Regions from separate parts of the Xenorhabdus sp. TS4 genome, predicted to be linked through region 3. Evidence: predicted binding sites of a transcription regulator. Region 3 holds the regulator's gene; each other region holds the start of a gene.
The links. The regulator ArgR, encoded in region 3, controls arginine synthesis, uptake and breakdown. The targets are predictions, from matches to a motif close to ANTGAATAAAAATACANT.
Positions count from the first base shown of each region.

Region 1: a site for ArgR is predicted at 4,367-4,384, ahead of argF (ornithine carbamoyltransferase). Genes of this name have one in related genera too.
Region 2: a site for ArgR is predicted at 3,796-3,813, ahead of argC (N-acetyl-gamma-glutamyl-phosphate reductase). Genes of this name have one in related genera too.

Region 1 is NZ_NKHQ01000017.1:22,728-29,001, forward strand. Features, by position in the region: gene Xets_RS09965 (PrpF domain-containing protein) at 1-708, opposite strand, end outside; gene Xets_RS28655 (inverse autotransporter beta domain-containing protein) at 1,611-1,691, opposite strand; gene Xets_RS09975 (Rpn family recombination-promoting nuclease/putative transposase) at 2,170-3,120, shown strand; gene Xets_RS09980 (GNAT family N-acetyltransferase) at 3,168-3,671, shown strand; gene rraB (ribonuclease E inhibitor RraB) at 3,754-4,176, opposite strand; gene argF (ornithine carbamoyltransferase) at 4,409-5,422, shown strand; gene Xets_RS09995 (hypothetical protein) at 5,898-6,203, shown strand; gene Xets_RS10000 (hypothetical protein) at 6,248-6,274, shown strand, end outside.
Region 2 is NZ_NKHQ01000007.1:46,436-52,709, reverse strand. Features, by position in the region: gene ppc (phosphoenolpyruvate carboxylase) at 1-1,316, shown strand, start outside; gene metF (methylenetetrahydrofolate reductase) at 1,389-2,276, opposite strand; gene argE (acetylornithine deacetylase) at 2,592-3,749, opposite strand; gene argC (N-acetyl-gamma-glutamyl-phosphate reductase) at 3,866-4,870, shown strand; gene argB (acetylglutamate kinase) at 4,913-5,686, shown strand; gene Xets_RS05570 (argininosuccinate synthase) at 5,742-6,274, shown strand, end outside.
Region 3 is NZ_NKHQ01000013.1:48,246-54,519, reverse strand. Features, by position in the region: gene Xets_RS08350 (inverse autotransporter beta domain-containing protein) at 1-706, opposite strand, end outside; gene fbp (class 1 fructose-bisphosphatase) at 1,221-2,225, opposite strand; gene mpl (UDP-N-acetylmuramate:L-alanyl-gamma-D-glutamyl-meso-diaminopimelate ligase) at 2,409-3,779, shown strand; gene argR (transcriptional regulator ArgR) at 3,853-4,323, opposite strand; gene mdh (malate dehydrogenase) at 4,761-5,699, shown strand; gene Xets_RS08325 (helix-turn-helix transcriptional regulator) at 5,810-6,076, opposite strand; gene Xets_RS08320 (DNA-binding protein) at 6,264-6,274, shown strand, end outside.

The DNA of each region.
Region 1 (6,274 bases), on a different contig from region 3:
CATGATTTTCTCTTGTAAAACTTTATTATTCTTAATTTCATTGGGATTTTCGTAACCTGTAATCCCTAAACTTTCTGCGTTGATAATAATCATTGGTACAGCAACATCGATACCAGTGACTGGAATACCATTAACTTTGTCAATCAAGTTCCCTGTCGGAAAAAGAGCTTTTGTTTTTGAACATGCGGGATCTTCAAATGACACATTAACTTCTGGGAAATCACCAATAACGCCAGGCATATGTGCCAGTTGGTATTTAGGTGCTACATTCGTCATCGTACACACAATATTTTTATTGGTGTTTGTATTAAAAATACTTAATTTTCCATCAGGCATTAACCATTTTTCTTCCGAAAGATCTCTTATCACCAAAGGTATTGATGAGGTCATATTTCCGCAATTAACCTCCCACGATACGGTGCTACTTTCTTTTTCAAGTTGTGCAAAAGTACTTATCACCTGTTTAGATTGATAATCGATATCAATGATAAAGGCTTTATTGCTAGTGGTTATTCCTCTACCTAACCCCTGTAGTTGTTTATTATTTTCATTTCTTCCTTCCAGGGGCACTCCCATTATATGCCTGAGAATCTCTTCCTTGAGTTCTTTTTTTTCTGGCAAATATTTTTGTAGTAAAACGATACCTGTTGAAGTTCCGCCTCGCACATAATAGAGAGGAATGCGAATTGGAAAAGATAATTTTTTCATATTATTACTACGATTAAATTGCAAAAGTTATTTTTCCAATGACGGTTATAAATATCAGATATGTAATTTTTCCTTATGTAAGTTTTAATATCAAAAATAAAAACCATAACATAAGAAAATAATTAATCATCATACTTCCTAGATATAAATCCACATAATCACAAGACAGGAAAAATGTATTGCACATATATTCAATAAAACATAAACAAAGACTATATTTTTTAGTAATGAATAGTTAAACACCAATATAACTATCTAATCATACTGTCTTTTATTTATTTTTCAGAAAAAACTGAAGCAGTTATTAGGAGATTACTGACTGTACCCACTAATACCCTCACCGCAACCACATTTCATTGAGGATAAAAGCCTATCATAGACAGAATGAGGTTACTGTGCGATAGCGATTTTAGGTGTTCTGCTATAATTGGACATAAAGACCCCCAACGCTGGTTGCCCAACTCTATTGAAGGCCACTTCATGGAGCACGACTCTTGGATTCAAGGTGTAAATTTGGGTGGTTTATTTCCAGTTGAGGCAAAAACGAAGAGTTTTACCTACATGTTGTTTCATCATGACACCTAAGTTTAATCAACATGCCAGTCAGATAGCTACCTCTACAATTACGTTAGCAGAATTGATTTTTAGAGCAGAAAAAAAGTGCAAATACTATAAAAAATCTCGCTACTATTTCAGATTTCGTTTCCAGACTGACTGCCTTTCATTATGGAGATATTCTAACAACACTTGAAAAACAAGGAAAAAAATAGGTGATAATGATCTTCATATTGCAGGACACGCCAGAAACAAGGGGTTGATTATTGTGACTAATAATACCAGAGAATTTAATAGAGTGGATGGATTAAGAATCGAGGGGTGGATAAAAGAATAAGTGCAATAATTTACTCCGTCAAGTCGTAGTCATAAAAGGTATTCAGGCCATGCATCCAGTCCTGATAAAAATAGTGTCCACCGAATCCCAAGTTTTTTATGAGTATCCGAATTCAGAAGTCTTTTACTTGATTTATTAACTCGCACACCGATTTTATCTTTATTCTTTGCTTTTCTCTTATATCTTTCAGTTATGAGCCCCCTCTGCAAAGGCATTCGTTATCGTATAAGGTACCAATAATGTGTAAAGAAAAAAGAATAAAAATATGATTCTGCCTGGATATGATAACATATTCACACACCTCATATTAAATAATTAGGATCTACTCCTATTTATGATCCTAGTTGTGTATTTTCCTTTTACGTTATTAAAAATAGTTATCACTTAATGACTATTTTTAATAATACAATTAATTAATGAGTTGATTATTTTGATTGAACTTTTATTAAGATCAGGTTAAACGTAAACGAGGTTTATTTATATAGTATAAGATATAGGGGTATATTATATGTTCCATCAAAGTAAAGCGTTTATAATCAATCGAACTCAAAAGTTAACGGGCGAATATAATGAATAAAAAGACCACATCCACACCCCATGATGCGGCTTTCAAAGAATTCATGACTCAGATTGAAAACGCTAAAGATTTTTTTGACATTCATCTGCCGGAAAAAATCAAGCAATTGTGTGATCTTAGCACATTAGCGTTAACCAACTCGTCATTCATCGACCGACAGTTGCGTTCGAAAATGTCGGATGTCCTCTATTCGGTGAAAACACAACGGGGGGATGGCTATATCTATGTCCTGGTTGAACATCAGTCTACCCCAGATAAAATGATGGCGTGGCGAATGATGCACTATTCGTTTATGGCGATGAATCAGCATCTGCAACAGGGAAACAAGGCACTGCCGCTGGTTGTACCCGTTTTGTTTTACCACGGAAATCGCAGCCCTTATCCTTTCCAGCAGACTTGGACGCAATGCTTTTCATTGCCCGAATTGGCGGAAGAGATATACTTTAATCCGTTTCCGTTAGTCGATGTGACTGTGATTGATGATAACGAACTGGTGAATCATCGCAAAATCGCTGTGATGGAACTGGCGATGAAGCATAAAAATTTGCGGGAGGAGTTTAAGGCAGTGACCACGCTGTTGGCGCAGGTCCTTAAGCACAATTATAATAGTGATAACGATGTGGTTACTATCCTTAATTACCTGTTTAACACGATGGATTCACCGTATTTTGTACAGGTGCTCCAACTACTGATTGAACAGGCAGATAGTCATCAGGAGGCGATTATGAGTATTGCTGAACGATTACAGGAAAAAGGTCGGAAAGAAGGTCTTCAACAGGGTATTCAGCAAGGCATGCAACAGGGTATTCAGCGAGGTGAAGAAAAAGGTCAACGTGAGGCACGACTAAAAATAGCACGTAGTTTGTTAAAAAATGGTGCTAGTATCGAACTGATTATGGAAAGTACCGGTCTGAGCCGTGAAGAACTGCTTTCCCTGCAATAACTCCTCACTCACCTTTACCCTCTTTTTAAAAATATGCAGAGAAAATAATGACAACAAAAACAACACACAATTACGTTATTCGTCCCATCACCCAACAAGACAATGCAGGCATTGCCGCTGTGATCCGTGAGGTCTCTGCTGAGCATGGCTTAACCGCAGACAAAGGCTTTGCCGTCGCTGATCCAATTCTGGATACCCTGTACGAAGTTTACAACCAGCCACACAGCGCTTATTGGGTTGTTGAAATGGATGGCGAAGTCGTTGGCGGTGGCGGTGTTGCTCCTCTGGCTGGTGGTGATGGCGGTACTTGCGAATTACAGAAAATGTACCTTTCATCGGTACTGCGGGGAAAAGGTATTGCCCGGCAAATCGTGAAGCACTCTCTCAAATTTGGCACAGAACAAGGCTTTAAACGCTGCTATCTGGAAACGACAGAGAATCTGAAAGCCGCCATTGCCTTGTATGAAAAGCTGGGCTTCAGCTATCTTGATGAGCCTCTTGGCAATACAGGCCACAGCGACTGTGAAGTCAGGATGCTCAAAGCATTATGATGCTATGATAGCTTTCAATTAAAGATAGTCAGCCCCACGGTTTAAGTGGGGCAATTTGGTTTGACGCAATCTTCAAAAGATCTTAATGGAGTCTGGGTTCATCGTCCTCAGGGGGAAAGAGATCACCGTCATCTTCATCATCAGGCGCATTAGGGTCTTCAAAGTACGTTCCCCAACCGTCGTAATTTACACCGATCTTTCCAGCCAGATCCATGAGCTGTTCAACCTGTACGTCGATCAATTCAGCTTCCAGACGACTTTCGCTGATCACATCACAACACATCAAAACAACACCATCTTCTGTTTCCAGTTCTTCTGCATCCGTTACTTCATAGCCTAATTTAAAAGCTTCAAGGGCTGCCTTTTCCAGTTGGTCGAAGTCTTCTGCCGAAAAATGGTGCTCAATAATATAGAGTGCATCAGGATCACTGCCATCTTCCAATAATTCTTCGATGATCAAGCGAGTTTCTTCACACTGTTCTTCTAAAGCATGTGGGTCTGCCATGCCAATCCCCTCTGTCAGTTGGCTGTCTTGTTTTGCATTCTCCCATCTTTTATGTACAAAGGATATATCTATCCAATTTTGTTCAAAAAGAAATGCATAACATAAGCGGCTGATCTATAACCTGTCTTGATACCTTCACTCCTATAAACTCTGCACACAGGGCTTGTAATTGAATTTTTTATCGATATATAGTGAATATAAATTCAATATTGCCTAATGGAGACAATGCATAATGAACCCATTTTTCAAGCGTTCTTTCCTAAGATTACTTGACATTACTCCCACAGAAATTGATACCCTTTTAACTTTGTCTCATGCATTAAAAGCGAATAAAAAATCAGGTTCTGAATCTCTCTTACTCACAGGGAAAAATATTGCCCTGATTTTCGAAAAAGACTCCACTCGTACACGCTGCGCATTTGAAGTCGCAGCTCATGATCAAGGTGCCAATGTTACTTATTTAGGCTCAAGCGGCAGTCAGATCGGGCACAAAGAATCCATCAAAGATACTGCGCAGGTACTTGGGCGTTTGTATGATGGTATTCAATACCGTGGATATAGTCAGAAAATTGTCGAAACGCTTGCGCAATACTCAGGAGTTCCGGTTTGGAATGGCCTGACTGATGAATTCCATCCAACCCAACTTTTGGCTGATTTAATGACGATGCAGGAACACAGCCAAAAACCACTATCTGAGATCAAATTCGCCTATTTGGGCGATGCCCGCAATAACATGGGCAATACCCTACTGGAAGCGGCTGCACTGACGGGTATAGATCTCCGTTTGGTTGCTCCAACAACATGCTGGCCAGACAAAAATTTGGTTGCGGAATGCCAAAAACAGGCAGAGAAAACTGGCGGTCAGATCACTCTGACAGAAGATATTACGCAAGGTGTAAAAGGGGTCGATTTTCTGTATACCGATGTTTGGGTATCAATGGGAGAACCGAAATCGGTCTGGCAAGAACGTATTGCATTACTGAAATCCTACCAGGTCAATATGGAGGTTGTGAAACTCACAGGGAATCCAGAAGTTAAATTCCTGCATTGCCTGCCGGCTTTCCATGATGAAGAAACAACACTTGGTAAGCAACTGGCAGAGGAATTCAATTTATATGGTGGCCTGGAAGTCACAAATGAAGTATTTGAATCAAAACACAGCATTGTGTTTGATCAGGCTGAAAACCGAATGCATACCATTAAGGCTGTCATGGTAGCAACATTGGTGGAAAACCTCGTGTTGTAATAGTTGATTTATATTTTGCGTCCGCTCATATTGGCAAAAATCAAAATGCTAATATACCCAGCTTATTTAAAGGACGCACCATATAGATCTATATTTTCAATTTAAAGAAGATAACTAAATAAAAATAGTGAATTAACTCACTATTTTTATTTGCATCAACTAATGACACTAACAAAAATAATTTCAAGCATGTTTTTTGATTTTGATACTATTTAAATTGGATTGATAATCAATAATCAGAAAGATTTTGGAAAGAAACAATATTTTAGCAGTAAACTTCGAATTTACCCCCCAACTCATCTCCGCCACAGCAGATAGGCAGATTTTATAAAAAAACACTTATTTTACTCCCATATTAATTACTTTTATATCTCACATTATTGAAATAAAAAATTTACCTAAGTAATATGTGCTGGCGGATTAGCAGTAGGATGAAATTACCTTGAATTTTAATGAATAATTAAGTGAGGGATTTATGTCTGAACTCAGTAAACCAGAAAATATGAATGCCAGCCTTAAATATCCATTCAATCTTGCCCAAAATAAGTTTGAAGGTTTTGGTGGTGAAGTCACTGTACCAATCGGTTCTTTCGCATGGGCGCTAAGCCATGTATATGTAAAAAAACAACTGTTATGTCGTACTGGTTGGCATGTTCCTAAAGAACATATACGCCTTGCTCATCAGTCGGTAGCGAATAGTGAAGGTGATGGGTCTGCTTATATTGAAAAGAGTGATAAAGATAGTTATTGGCTTCCCTGGGACCCACCCAAGAAGATTTAATAGCTTGTGATTGGAAAATACTGCTATTACCAGCACCATATTGGATGTCTTTTGATCTTAAAATAGGACTA
Region 2 (6,274 bases), on a different contig from region 3:
CGCGTGATTGGCAGCCAAGCGCAGAAACACAAGAAGTTTTCGATACCTGCAAGGTTATTGCTGAATCACCACAAGATTCGATTGCGGCTTATGTTATTTCCATGGCGAAAGTGCCTTCTGATGTCTTGGCGGTAAAATTATTGCTGAAAGAGGCGGGATGCCCATTGTCATTGCCTGTCGCGCCGTTATTCGAAACCCTTGATGACCTGAACAATGCTGAAGGCGTGATTCGACAACTATTGGGAATTGAGTGGTATCGCGATCTGATTAAGGATAAGCAGATGGTGATGATTGGTTACTCCGATTCTGCTAAAGATGCAGGGGTGATGGCGGCGTCGTGGGCACAATATCGGGCACAGGATGCATTAATTAAAGTGTGTGAAAAAGAGGGCGTGACGCTTACCCTGTTCCACGGGCGTGGAGGTACGATTGGCCGTGGTGGTGCTCCTGCCCATTCGGCTTTACTCTCCCAACCGCCGGGTAGTCTGAAAGGCGGGTTTCGCGTAACAGAGCAGGGGGAAATGATCCGCTTTAAGTTTGGTTTGCCGCAGGTAACGATCAGCAGTTTGGCCTTGTATGCCAGTGCGATTCTGGAAGCAAACTTATTGCCGCCACCGGAGCCGAAACCGGAATGGCGCCAGATTATGGATACACTCTCCGATGTTTCCTGTGATATGTATCGTGATTATGTTCGTGAGCAACCGGAATTTGTGCCTTATTTTCGGGCAGCAACACCGGAACAAGAGTTGGCAAAACTGCCTTTGGGTTCGCGGCCGGCTAAACGACGCCCGACAGGAGGCGTTGAAAGTTTGCGGGCGATCCCGTGGATATTTGCCTGGACGCAAAACCGCTTGATGCTACCGGCATGGTTAGGTGCAGGTGCGGCGCTGCAACGGGTGATCGATGCCGGTAACTTGCCAGTTTTAACGGATATGTGTCGCGACTGGCCATTCTTTAACACGCGTATTGCCATGTTGGAGATGGTATTTGCCAAAGCAGATTTGTGGTTAGCAGAATATTACGATCAGCGTTTGGTAGAACCGAAACTGTGGCCGTTAGGCGTAAAATTGCGTAACCAACTGGCGGAGGATATCAAAACGGTACTGACCATTGCGCAGGATGAGCAATTGATGGCGGATTTGCCGTGGATCGCTGAGTCCATCGCTTTGCGTAATGTGTATACCGATCCGTTGAACGTACTACAGGCCGAATTACTACAGCGTTCCCGTCAGCAGGAAAATCCTGATCCGCATCTTGAGCAGGCGCTGATGGTGACAATTGCCGGCGTCGCGGCAGGAATGCGCAATACAGGATAGTTTAAATATTTTTGAATCATAGAAGCCGAATGGGGAAACTGTTCGGCTTCTGAGACGTAGCGGGTAAATTAATTAGCAAGGGCGTACTCCCAATGTATGGCAGATGGCATAACTCAATTCTGCCCGATTTAGGGTATAAAAATGAAAATCTTTCACGCCCTCACGACTGAGAATTTTCACCATATCCATTGCAATAGATGCACCGACTAAGTTGCGACTTTCCGGATCATCATCTAATCCTTCAAACATTCTGGTCATCCAGCTTGGGATCCGAACGTTAGTCATTGAAGCAAATCGTTGCAATTGACGGAAGTTCGAGACTGGTAAGATCCCTGGTACAATTTCTGCGTCAATCCCTGTTGCGACACAGCGATCACGAAAACGCAGATAACTTTCCACATCAAAAAAGAATTGGGTAATGGCGCGATTGGCTCCAGCATCAATTTTATGTTTTAAATTGATCAAGTCTGCCTGTGCACTTTTCGCTTCTGGATGCACTTCTGGATAAGCTGCAACGGAGATATCAAAATCTGCTTCTTTTTTTAATAGCTCAACTAAATCAGCACCATACATTTCTGGTTTACAACCGTTAGCCGGTAAATCACCACGTAATGCCACAATATGACGAATGCCGTTTTGCCAATAATCATGAGCAATGTTGCTTAGCTCTGCACGGCTGGCATCAATGCAAGTCAGGTGTGGGGCTGCATCAAGGCCCGTTTTTTCTTTAATATCCTTGATAATGCTATGCGTGCGATCACGTTCGCCAGAGTTGGCGCCATAGGTAACAGAAACAAACTTAGGTTTCAGCTTGCTCAAGCGATCAATGGATTTCCACAGGGTTTGTTCCATCTCAGCCGTTCTGGGTGGAAAGAATTCAAAGGAAACACGAATTTGCCCTTCAAGTTCAGCCAGATTCTGGTTCAGCGCTTCTCGCTGATTAGCGTGAAAAAAACTCATACCCTGTGCCCTCATGAACAAACGGAACTTTTGCCCGCTTATTTTTAGATGTTTAAGTGTTTATATGTCTATCCATTTAGATGTCCAAATAGAATGGGCGAAGCGGAGTTTTTAGTCAATCGAGAAATGGCCTATTTCCAATGAGGAATATTCAAAGTGATCAGGAAAGAAATTCATGTTGGAGAGTTAGCGAAAAACCCCGATGCATTCACCGAGGTTATAACGCCGACCGGGTACTCCCAGTCCATTTATGGTACTAATTATGAACACTTTTGCAGAGGATTAGCCATTTGACGGCTGGGAAACAGTACAGCTTTAACCCACATTCAAACAAAAATGCGCCACAAGCTGTGAAAGCAATCTTCTCGTTGGCTCAATAAATGCCATATCCAAAAATTCATCGGGCTGGTGCGCTTGTTCAATCGAGCCAGGCCCTAAAACCAATGTTGGACACAACTCCTGAATAAAAGGCGCTTCCGTACAGTAATTGACGGTATCTGCTTTGGTTCCCAACAGTTTTTCAATCACGCCGACCAGTTTGTGGTTTGTCGGACATTCATAGCCCGGAATGGGGGGATGAAGTTCTGTCACGTTCAGGCGACCAGGCCAGCGCTGTTTTACGGGTTCCAGTGCGTCATTCAGCAACCCATTCAAATCCTGCAAGGTCAATCCGGGCAGCGGACGGATATCCATATGCAGTTCACAGCAGGCACAAATACGATTTGCAGCATCACCGCCATGAATATGGCCGAAATTCATGGTTGGGTAAGGGATGACGAACGCCGGATTGTGATAGCGCTCTTGCAAGGTGTGGCGTAGTTTTATTAGCTGGGTAATGGATTCGTGCATCAGATCAATGGCATTGACACCCCGCGCTGGATCGCTGGAATGCCCTGATTTTCCTTCAATGCGGATAGCCTGGGCTATATGCCCTTTATGGGCGCGGATTGGCTGTAATGATGTCGGTTCGCCAATGATGGCAAAATCAGGCCGAATATGAGCATTGGCAGCAAAGTAGCGTGCACCTGCCATTGATGTTTCTTCGTCAGCGGTAGCGAGAATATAAAGAGGGTGAGATAGTTTGCTGACATCGATATCCCGCAACGCATCAATGATAAAGGCAAAGAAGCCTTTCATATCAGCCGTCCCAAGTCCATATAATTTGCCATCGCGCTCGGTCAATGTGAAGGGATCTTGTGTCCAGCGTCCCTCATCAAAAGGAACGGTATCTGTATGACCACATAGCAGTAAACCCCCCGAACCACTGCCCAATGTTGCCAGCAGATTGAATTTACCTCTGGTTTCAGGAACGGGTTGAATTTCAATGGTAAACCCGATCTCTTTTAGCCATTCTGCCAGCAGATTGATAACAACTTCATTACTTTGATCAAGTTCAGCATCAGTTGCGCTGATAGAAGGAGCCGCAATGAGCTGATGATATAATTTAATAAAAGACGGTAATTTAATATTCACTGTTGACAGCCCTTACTCATAATAGTATCAATATTCATGCAAATTAATTGCATATAAATGCAATAAAGTCATTGAATTAATACTATTGGGTTAATACTATAAGGTGAATAAATCCCATGTTGAATACGCTGATAGTTGGTGCCAGTGGTTATACCGGAGCTGAGTTAGCAGCATATCTGCAACGTCATCCCTATGTCCATCTCTCCGGCTTGATGGTTTCTTCTCAAAGTTTAGATGCAGGGAAATGTTTTTCAGAACTTCATCCACAATATAAGGGTATTCTTGATTTGCCCTTACAGCCGTTGGCCGATGTGAGTGAAGCGGCAAAAGGGATTGATGTGGTCTTTCTCGCCACTGCCCATGAAGTCAGCCATGATATTGTCCCGATATTTCTGGCAGCAGGTTGTATCGTGTTTGATTTATCTGGTGCCTATCGCGTGAAAGATACACAGTTCTATAAAAAATACTACGGGTTTGAACATAAAAATACTCGGTGGTTGGAGCAAGCGGTATATGGATTGGCAGAATGGCAAGCAGAGAAAATCAGGCAAGCTCAATTGATTGCTGTTCCCGGCTGTTACCCCACTGTTTCCCAACTTTCCTTGAAACCGTTGCTTGAACAAAATTTATTAGATACAGAACATTGGCCTGTTATCAACGCTGTCAGTGGTGTCAGTGGCGCTGGCCGAAAAGCGTCGATCACCAATAGCTTCTGTGAAATTAGTTTGCAACCGTATGGTGTTTTTAACCATCGTCATCAGCCTGAAATCACTACTCATTTAGGTACAGAGGTGATTTTTACCCCTCATTTAGGCAATTTCTCACGCGGTATTCTTGCCACAATTACCTGTAAATTGAAATCTGGTGTGACAGAAGCCCAAATTAGGGCGGCTTATCAACAGGCATATCATGATAAGCCGTTGGTGCGGTTATATAGCAAAGGGGTTCCCGCGTTGAAAGCCGTTGTTGGTTTGCCATTCTGCGATATTGGTTTTGCTGTTCAGGGGCAATACCTGATCATCGTAGGGGCTGAGGATAATTTGTTGAAGGGGGCAGCGGCACAAGCAGTACAGTGCATGAATATTCGTTTTGGGTATGAAGAAACTCAGGCATTACTTTAATTTCTAACCTACAGATATTAATACCGACAGAGGATAAATCTGATGGAGCCGTTAGTTATCAAGTTGGGTGGTGTGTTGTTAGATAGTGAAGAAGCGCTGGAACGGTTATTTACCACATTACAGTTATACCGAAAAACACATAAACGTCCGCTGGTTATTGTACACGGCGGTGGTTGCTTGGTTGATGAGCTGATGCAACGATTGCAGATGCCTATTTTGAAGAAACAAGGCTTGCGGGTTACGCCTGAGGATCAGATTGACATCATTACGGGGACGTTAGCCGGAACTGCCAACAAGAAATTGCTGGCGTGGGCAACAAAGTATCGTTTGCCTGCCATCGGATTATGTCTGGGTGATGGGGGAATGGTTAACGTTTCTCAACTTGATGAAGAGCTTGGTCACACTGGAAAGGCTCAATCAGGAATACCTGATCTCCTGAAAATTTTGCTGGATTTGGGCTATATGCCGATTATCAGTTCAATTGGTATCACTGAACAAGGTGAATTGATGAATGTCAATGCCGATCAAGCTGCGACGGCCATCGCACAAGTGCTGAATGCAGATTTGATCTTGTTGTCCGATGTCAGCGGTATTCTGGATGGGAAAGGGAAAAAGATCCCAGAAGTCACGACAGAACAGATTGCGCAGCTTATCGATCAAGGCATTATCACTGACGGCATGATAGTGAAAGTAAATGCAGCATTAGAAGCGGCAAAAACACTCGGACAACCAGTGGATATCGCGAGTTGGCGCCATGCAGATCAGTTGATTGCGTTATTTAATGGCATCCCTATTGGCACACGAATTTTGGCGTAATTGGACGTGTAATTCCCGAACTTATGTTTGTACTAAAATTAAAAAGGTTATCTCTATGACTAAAAGCATTAAGAAAATCGTTCTGGCATATTCAGGTGGTTTGGATACATCCGCCATTATTCCGTGGCTAAAAGAACATTATGGCAATTGTGAAGTGATTGCGTTTGTCGCTGATGTCGGCCAAAGTCGTGAAGATCTGGAGGGGGTGGAGCAGAAAGCATTACGTTCCGGTGCTTCTGAATGTCATGTCGTTGATCTGCGCGAAGAGTTTATCAAAGAGTATGTTTATCCTGTGTTAAAAACCGGCGCCCTGTATGAGGGAAGTTATCTGCTTGGTACATCAATGGCTCGTCCAATTATTGCTAAAGCTCAGGTTGAGCTGGCTCTGAAAGTGGGAGCGGATGCCGTCGCCCACGGTGCAACAGGTAAAGGGAATGATCAGGTTCGGTTTGAGAGTACTTATACCGCTTTGGCACCACATCTGAAAGTTGTAGCTCCGTGGCGGGAATGGGATCTACGTTCCCGTGAAGCGCTGCTGGATTATTTAAAAGTTCGTGATATCCCGACAACCGCAACACTGGAGAAAAT
Region 3 (6,274 bases):
TTTTTTGCTTGGTTTTCCGATTGAACAGGGCAACGTTATCGCCAAAGTACTGCTCATAACTCAACTTACCCCCAAGGTTTGGATAAGCTGGTAAGAAAAATTCACCATTGATATCGTAGCCGTTGGCTGGCCGTTCTTCATATTCCAGCTCTTTGGGGGATTGGCGCCATTTGCTCAAGCGCCAGTAAGTGTTGGCAGACAATTTAATATAATCGGTCCAAATTTCCCCACCAACCCCCAACCGTTGATGTTGTCCCGTGAAATCATTGTCAAGGAAGGTATTTAAACCATACATCCAATTGGGTGTGAAATAACGTCCACCAAGGCCGAGGTTTAGGGTATTGCGGCTATCGTGTCGGCGATAACCTAACTGAGAGAAAAATAGCCAATCCGCTTTATTGTCATAGAGAGGTAACAGTAGATCCAAGGAGCTGCTATCCAGTTTTCCTTTTTTATCGACGGAAAGATTAATATTGGCTGTACCAAATCTGGATAACCATTTTTGCGTTTCCGTGGATATCGCACCATTGATTTTCCCCAAAGCGTAGGATTTTGCCTGTTCGGTTAATTGAGATGGGGAAGAGGATAAAATATTACTCACCCTATGGATATTTTGTGCGATGACTCCTGCTTCTTTATCGAGAGCAGTTTGCTTATCTTGCGCCTGATTGGCGTTCTTTTCATTTTCTGATCCTGGTAAGGACATTCTATTCTCTTGAATTTTTTCACCCGCTGCAAGCGCACTCGTAGGAGTAAAGGGTAAAAAAAGCGAATACACGAGTATAGAAAGCCGAAAAACTTTATGATTTATATACGAGTCCATATATGAATTCCTCATAAAATATGGGCTGTCGCCAGCGCTTTAGCGTTACACCTTTGATGTTCCAAATTTCAGTTTTATTGGGTATAGCTATCTCATTAATATAAAAAAGATAATATTTCCCATACCTACATACATTAGGAAAACTTTTATTGTTATGCGTAATGAAAAATAATTATCGATTGATAGCAAAAAGTTATCAGTTTATTGCCACTGAAATTGGGTTTCATTTTTTAAAAAGTTTTTCATGTAAGAGCGGTGTTTTTTTCAGGAATGACTATGGCGTATCAGTGAGAATATATAATTAAATGGCCACAAGCTTAATAAGCCTGTGGTTTGGAAAATAAATGGAATAAGAGGTGGAAACCCACCTCTTTAAATTATGGCTTAATAATACTGCTTATTGATCAGGAAACTCGGCCATAAAACTTTCGGCTTTTTCTACCATAGATTTGGTGCCGACAAAAAAAGGTACTCGTTGGTGCAGTTTATTTGGCACGATATCCAGAATACGGTTTGCTCCATCGCTGGCTTTACCACCGGCTTGCTCAGCCAGGAGTGCGATTGGGTTGCACTCATAAAGTAAGCGGAGTTTGCCCGTTGGATGGCTTGCCGTACTTGGGTAGATATAGATCCCACCTTTTAATAAATTGCGGTGGAAATCCGCAACCAGAGAACCGATATAACGGGTTGTGTAAGGGCGCTGGGTTGCTTCGTCTTGTTCCTGGCAATATTTGATGTATTTTTTCACGCCCATTGGAAACTTGATGTAGTTCCCTTCATTGATAGAGTACATATTGCCCTTTGCTGGGAATTGGACTTTCTCATGGGTTAGACAGAATACACCGAGGGAAGGATCATAAGTAAAAGTATGGACACCACAGCCTGTTGTATAAACCAACATTGTGGATGAACCATAAACCACATAACCCGCTGCAACCTGACGATTGCCCGGTTGCAGGAAATCTTCTTCGGTTACAGGTTGCCCGATCGGGGTGACTCGATGGTAAATTGAGAAAATAGTCCCGACGGAAACGTTTACATCAATATTCGAAGAACCATCCAGTGGATCCATCAAAACAACATACTTCGCATTTTCTGCTCGGTCGCCATCAAAAATAACGATGTCGTCTTCCTCTTCGGAAGCAATGCCTGCAACTTCGCCGCGTGCTTTCAGTGCTGCCTTGAGTTTTTCATTGGCATACAAATCCAGTTTCATCTGGACTTCACCCTGAACATTAGATACACCACTTGTGCCTAAAATATCCACCAGACCGGCTTTATTGATATCTCTATGGATGATTTTGGCACCTAACTTTATGGCAGACAGTAGTGCAGTCAGTTCACCTGTAGCATGCGGAAAATCTTGCTGCTTTTCGACGATGAATTCGCCCAATGTTTTCATGACAAAGGCCTTGAATTGGTTGTGGTTTTAGGAAGCGTGCTTCACTTATGTGTTGCACTTATGTGCCGCACTTAGGCGCGGGCAGTTTAGCTAAAGAATCCAATGATTCATAGGTTATTGCATTTTTAATCTCTGATTTGAGGGTTAAAATAGTGATACAGTTCATGAATCAGGTAGAAATAAATGCGTATTCATATTCTTGGCATTTGCGGTACTTTCATGGGTGGGCTGGCGATCCTCGCTCGCGCACAGGGGCATGAAGTGACTGGCTCTGATGCCAATGTATATCCCCCAATGAGCACTTTGCTGGAAAAACAGGGCATTGAGCTGACCCAAGGGTACGATCCGGCACAGCTCGATCCTGCTCCAGATATGGTGATCATTGGTAATGCCATGACACGTGGTAATCCCTGCGTAGAAGCCGTGCTGGATCGAGGTATTCCTTATACTTCTGGCCCGCAATGGTTGCATGATCATATATTGCCGGAGCGTTGGGTATTGGCTGTCGCTGGAACTCACGGCAAAACAACGACAGCGGGTATGGTGGCCTGGATCTTGGAAGAGTGTGGCTATAAACCAGGATTCCTGATTGGTGGTGTGCCAGGGAATTTTGAAGTTTCAGCACACATCGGTGAAAGCCCATTTTTTGTGATTGAAGCTGATGAATATGACTGTGCCTTCTTTGACAAGCGTTCGAAATTTGTCCACTACAGTCCCCGCACACTGGTCATGAACAATCTTGAGTTTGATCATGCCGACATTTTCGAAAATTTGGGCGCTATTCAAAAACAGTTCCACCATCTCGTCAGGGTTGTGCCGAGTACCGGCAAGATCATTGTTCCTGATAATGATATTAATTTGAAGCAGGTGCTTTCAATGGGATGTTGGAGTGAATTGGAACAGATCGGAGAAAGCGGTCATTGGCAGGCGAAGAAAGCTAGCCAGGATAGCAGCCACTACCAGGTATTCCATCGGGGTGAGCAGGTTGGGGAAGTGAAGTGGTCATTGGTTGGTGAGCACAATATGCATAATGGTTTGATCGCAATTGCGGCAGCCCATCATGTGGGCGTTCAACCTGCGGATGCCTGTCAGGCATTATGCCAATTTATTAACGCCCGTCGTCGCCTTGAATTGCGCGGCGAAGTCAATGGCATCTCGGTGTATGATGATTTTGCCCATCATCCAACGGCTATCTTAGCCACACTGGAGGCGTTGAGAAGTAAAGTGGGCGGTATGGCTCGTATTCTTGCCGTACTGGAACCGCGTTCGAATACCATGAAACTGGGAATGAGCAAAAATGATATTGCTCCTTCTTTGGGGCGCGCCGATGAAGTTTTTCTCTATCAACCCACCAATATTCCGTGGCAGGTGGTTGAAATTGCTGAACAGTGTATTCAGCCCGCTCGTTGGAGTGGAGATATTGATACGTTGGTTAAAATGATTGTAGAAACGGCCCAGCCCAGTGACCATATTCTGCTTATGAGTAATGGTGGATTTGGCGGTATTCACGAAAAACTACTGGCTGCATTGACGAAAAAAATAAGCGCGGATTAATCAATATTTTCTTATATTTCGGTCTGCCATACGCATATTTTGATTAGATTGGCATACGGCAGACCTGAAAAAATTAAAGTTCTTGTTCAAACAGGTGGAGAATTGCTTCGTAAAGTTGTTTTGTCGTAAAGTTTTGCGCTGGAGTGGAAAAAATAGTGTCATCCCCTGCAATGCTGCCAAGGATCCCTTCTGCTTTCCCCAATGAATCTAATAGGCGGGCAATTAACTGTGCTGCGCCAGGGCTAGTTCGTATGACGACAATGCTGTGATTATAATCGACATCTAATACCAGATTTTTTAATGGGCTGGTGGCAGTGGGAACGCCCAATTCTGCAGGTAAGCAGTAAACCATTTCCATTTTTGCATTACGGGTTCGGACAGCACCAAATTTCGTCAGCATTCTGGAAACTTTAGATTGGTTGATATTTTCAAACCCCTGCTCTTGAAGTGCCAAAACAATTTCACCTTGAGAGCTGAATTTTTCTTCTTTCAATAATGCCTTGAAAGCTTTTACCAAATCTTCCTGTTTCGAAGGAACACGCATATTTCACCATCGTTGAATCCGTTATCAGGCGGACATTATGCGAAAGAGTGAATTTTTATTCAAGAAAGAGAAGAATAAACTAACATACAGGGCATAATTGTATATTTTCCAATATCTCCCTATTCATAATCTGAGGATTAATATCATTTAATTCCTGTGCATTTTCTTTCCGTCAGATTAAGCATAGTAAATGCATTGTTAATTAAATGGTGTTGTTTGACCTGAAAGGGAAGAGTAAGGTAATCAGTTAATTGATGAAGAATACGGTTGAAATAATTCTTAAAAAAGTGTCCATTATCTCATTAACAGATAAGCGTTTTGTTTAGAATAAAACAACTTTGGTGTTCCATCATCAGGCTATTAAGTGGATAATCTGGCTGTTAACAGATTGTTTTTAATACGTAGTGTTTACAGTACTTAATTTAAGGAGTATCAGGATGAAAGTTGCAGTTCTCGGCGCAGCCGGTGGTATTGGTCAGGCACTTGCCCTTCTACTCAAGACCCAGCTTCCTTCAGGTTCAGAACTTTCCTTGTATGACATTGCTCCGGTGACCCCAGGCGTGGCAACCGATCTGAGCCATATTCCAACGGAAGTTAAAGTCACTGGTTTTGCTGGTGAAGATGCAACCCCTGCCTTGGTAGGTGCAGATGTCGTATTGATTTCTGCGGGTGTGGCGCGTAAACCTGGTATGGATCGCTCCGATTTGTTCAATATCAATGCGGGTATCATTCGTAATCTGGTTCAGCAGGTTGCTAAAACTTGCCCAAAAGCATTAATTGGCATTATTACCAACCCAGTCAATACCACTGTAGCGATTGCTGCTGAAGTACTGAAAAAAGAAGGGGTGTACGATAAGAACCGCCTGTTTGGTGTCACAACCCTGGATATCATTCGTTCCAACACCTTTGTTGCTGAGCTGAAAGGCAAGAAAGTAGAAGAAATAGAAGTTCCTGTTATTGGCGGGCACTCTGGTGTGACCATTCTGCCTCTGCTGTCGCAAATTCCAGGTGTTAGCTTCACTGATGAAGAAATTGAAGCATTGACCAAGCGTATCCAGAATGCGGGCACTGAGGTTGTTGAAGCGAAAGCGGGTGGTGGCTCTGCAACACTGTCTATGGGACAAGCAGCGGCTCGTTTGGGGCTGTCACTGCTCCGTGGCTTGCAAGGCGAAAGCAATGTTGTTGAGTGCAGCTATGTTGAAGGTGATGGCAAATATGCCCGTTTCTTTGCGCAGCCTGTTCGCTTAGGTAAAAATGGTATCGAAGAACGTTTAGATATTGGCAAGTTGAGTGACTTCGAACAGAAAGCATTGGATAACATGCTGGATGTTTTGAAGAAAGATATTGAATTAGGCGAGAAGTTTATTAACGGCTAATTCATTTATTAATGATTTATTAATATACGAATTAAGTTAAATATATTAAATAACTAAAACCGCTAGTTATTTCTAACTAGCGGTTTTCCTTTCAATAGTTATATTGATAACTAATTATTCTTTTTCTCTCTAACTTTCCTTTCCAATAGTTCTCCTGTATGGGGATCGAAATAGCGGCTTGGCCATATTTCAGACGGATGTAGTTCTAAGTAATTCGCTATTATCCATTCTCCCTTGGGCCACGGGCGAGAAAGTGTATTCGCCAAAGTAGATGAACTCAGTCCCGCCGCGCGAGAAACGGCAGCTAATGTCGTTCCTCGTTTACGTAAAGCGGCAATAATATCAGCAGGATGCCAATCCGATTTCATAGAAATCATTTTTTTAATCCTTTTCTATTAAATTAGAAGCCACATTAGTGGTATAACTAAAGCGTTAATGTGAAATTAATAACGAACACGAACCTGTTATTAAGAAATTAAAATAACATTATTTTTTCTAAAAATGTTTCTAATTTTTTCTTAATAACTTCTTTTTTGAACTTGGTTACAAAAATAGAGAAACATTATGAAAAAAGA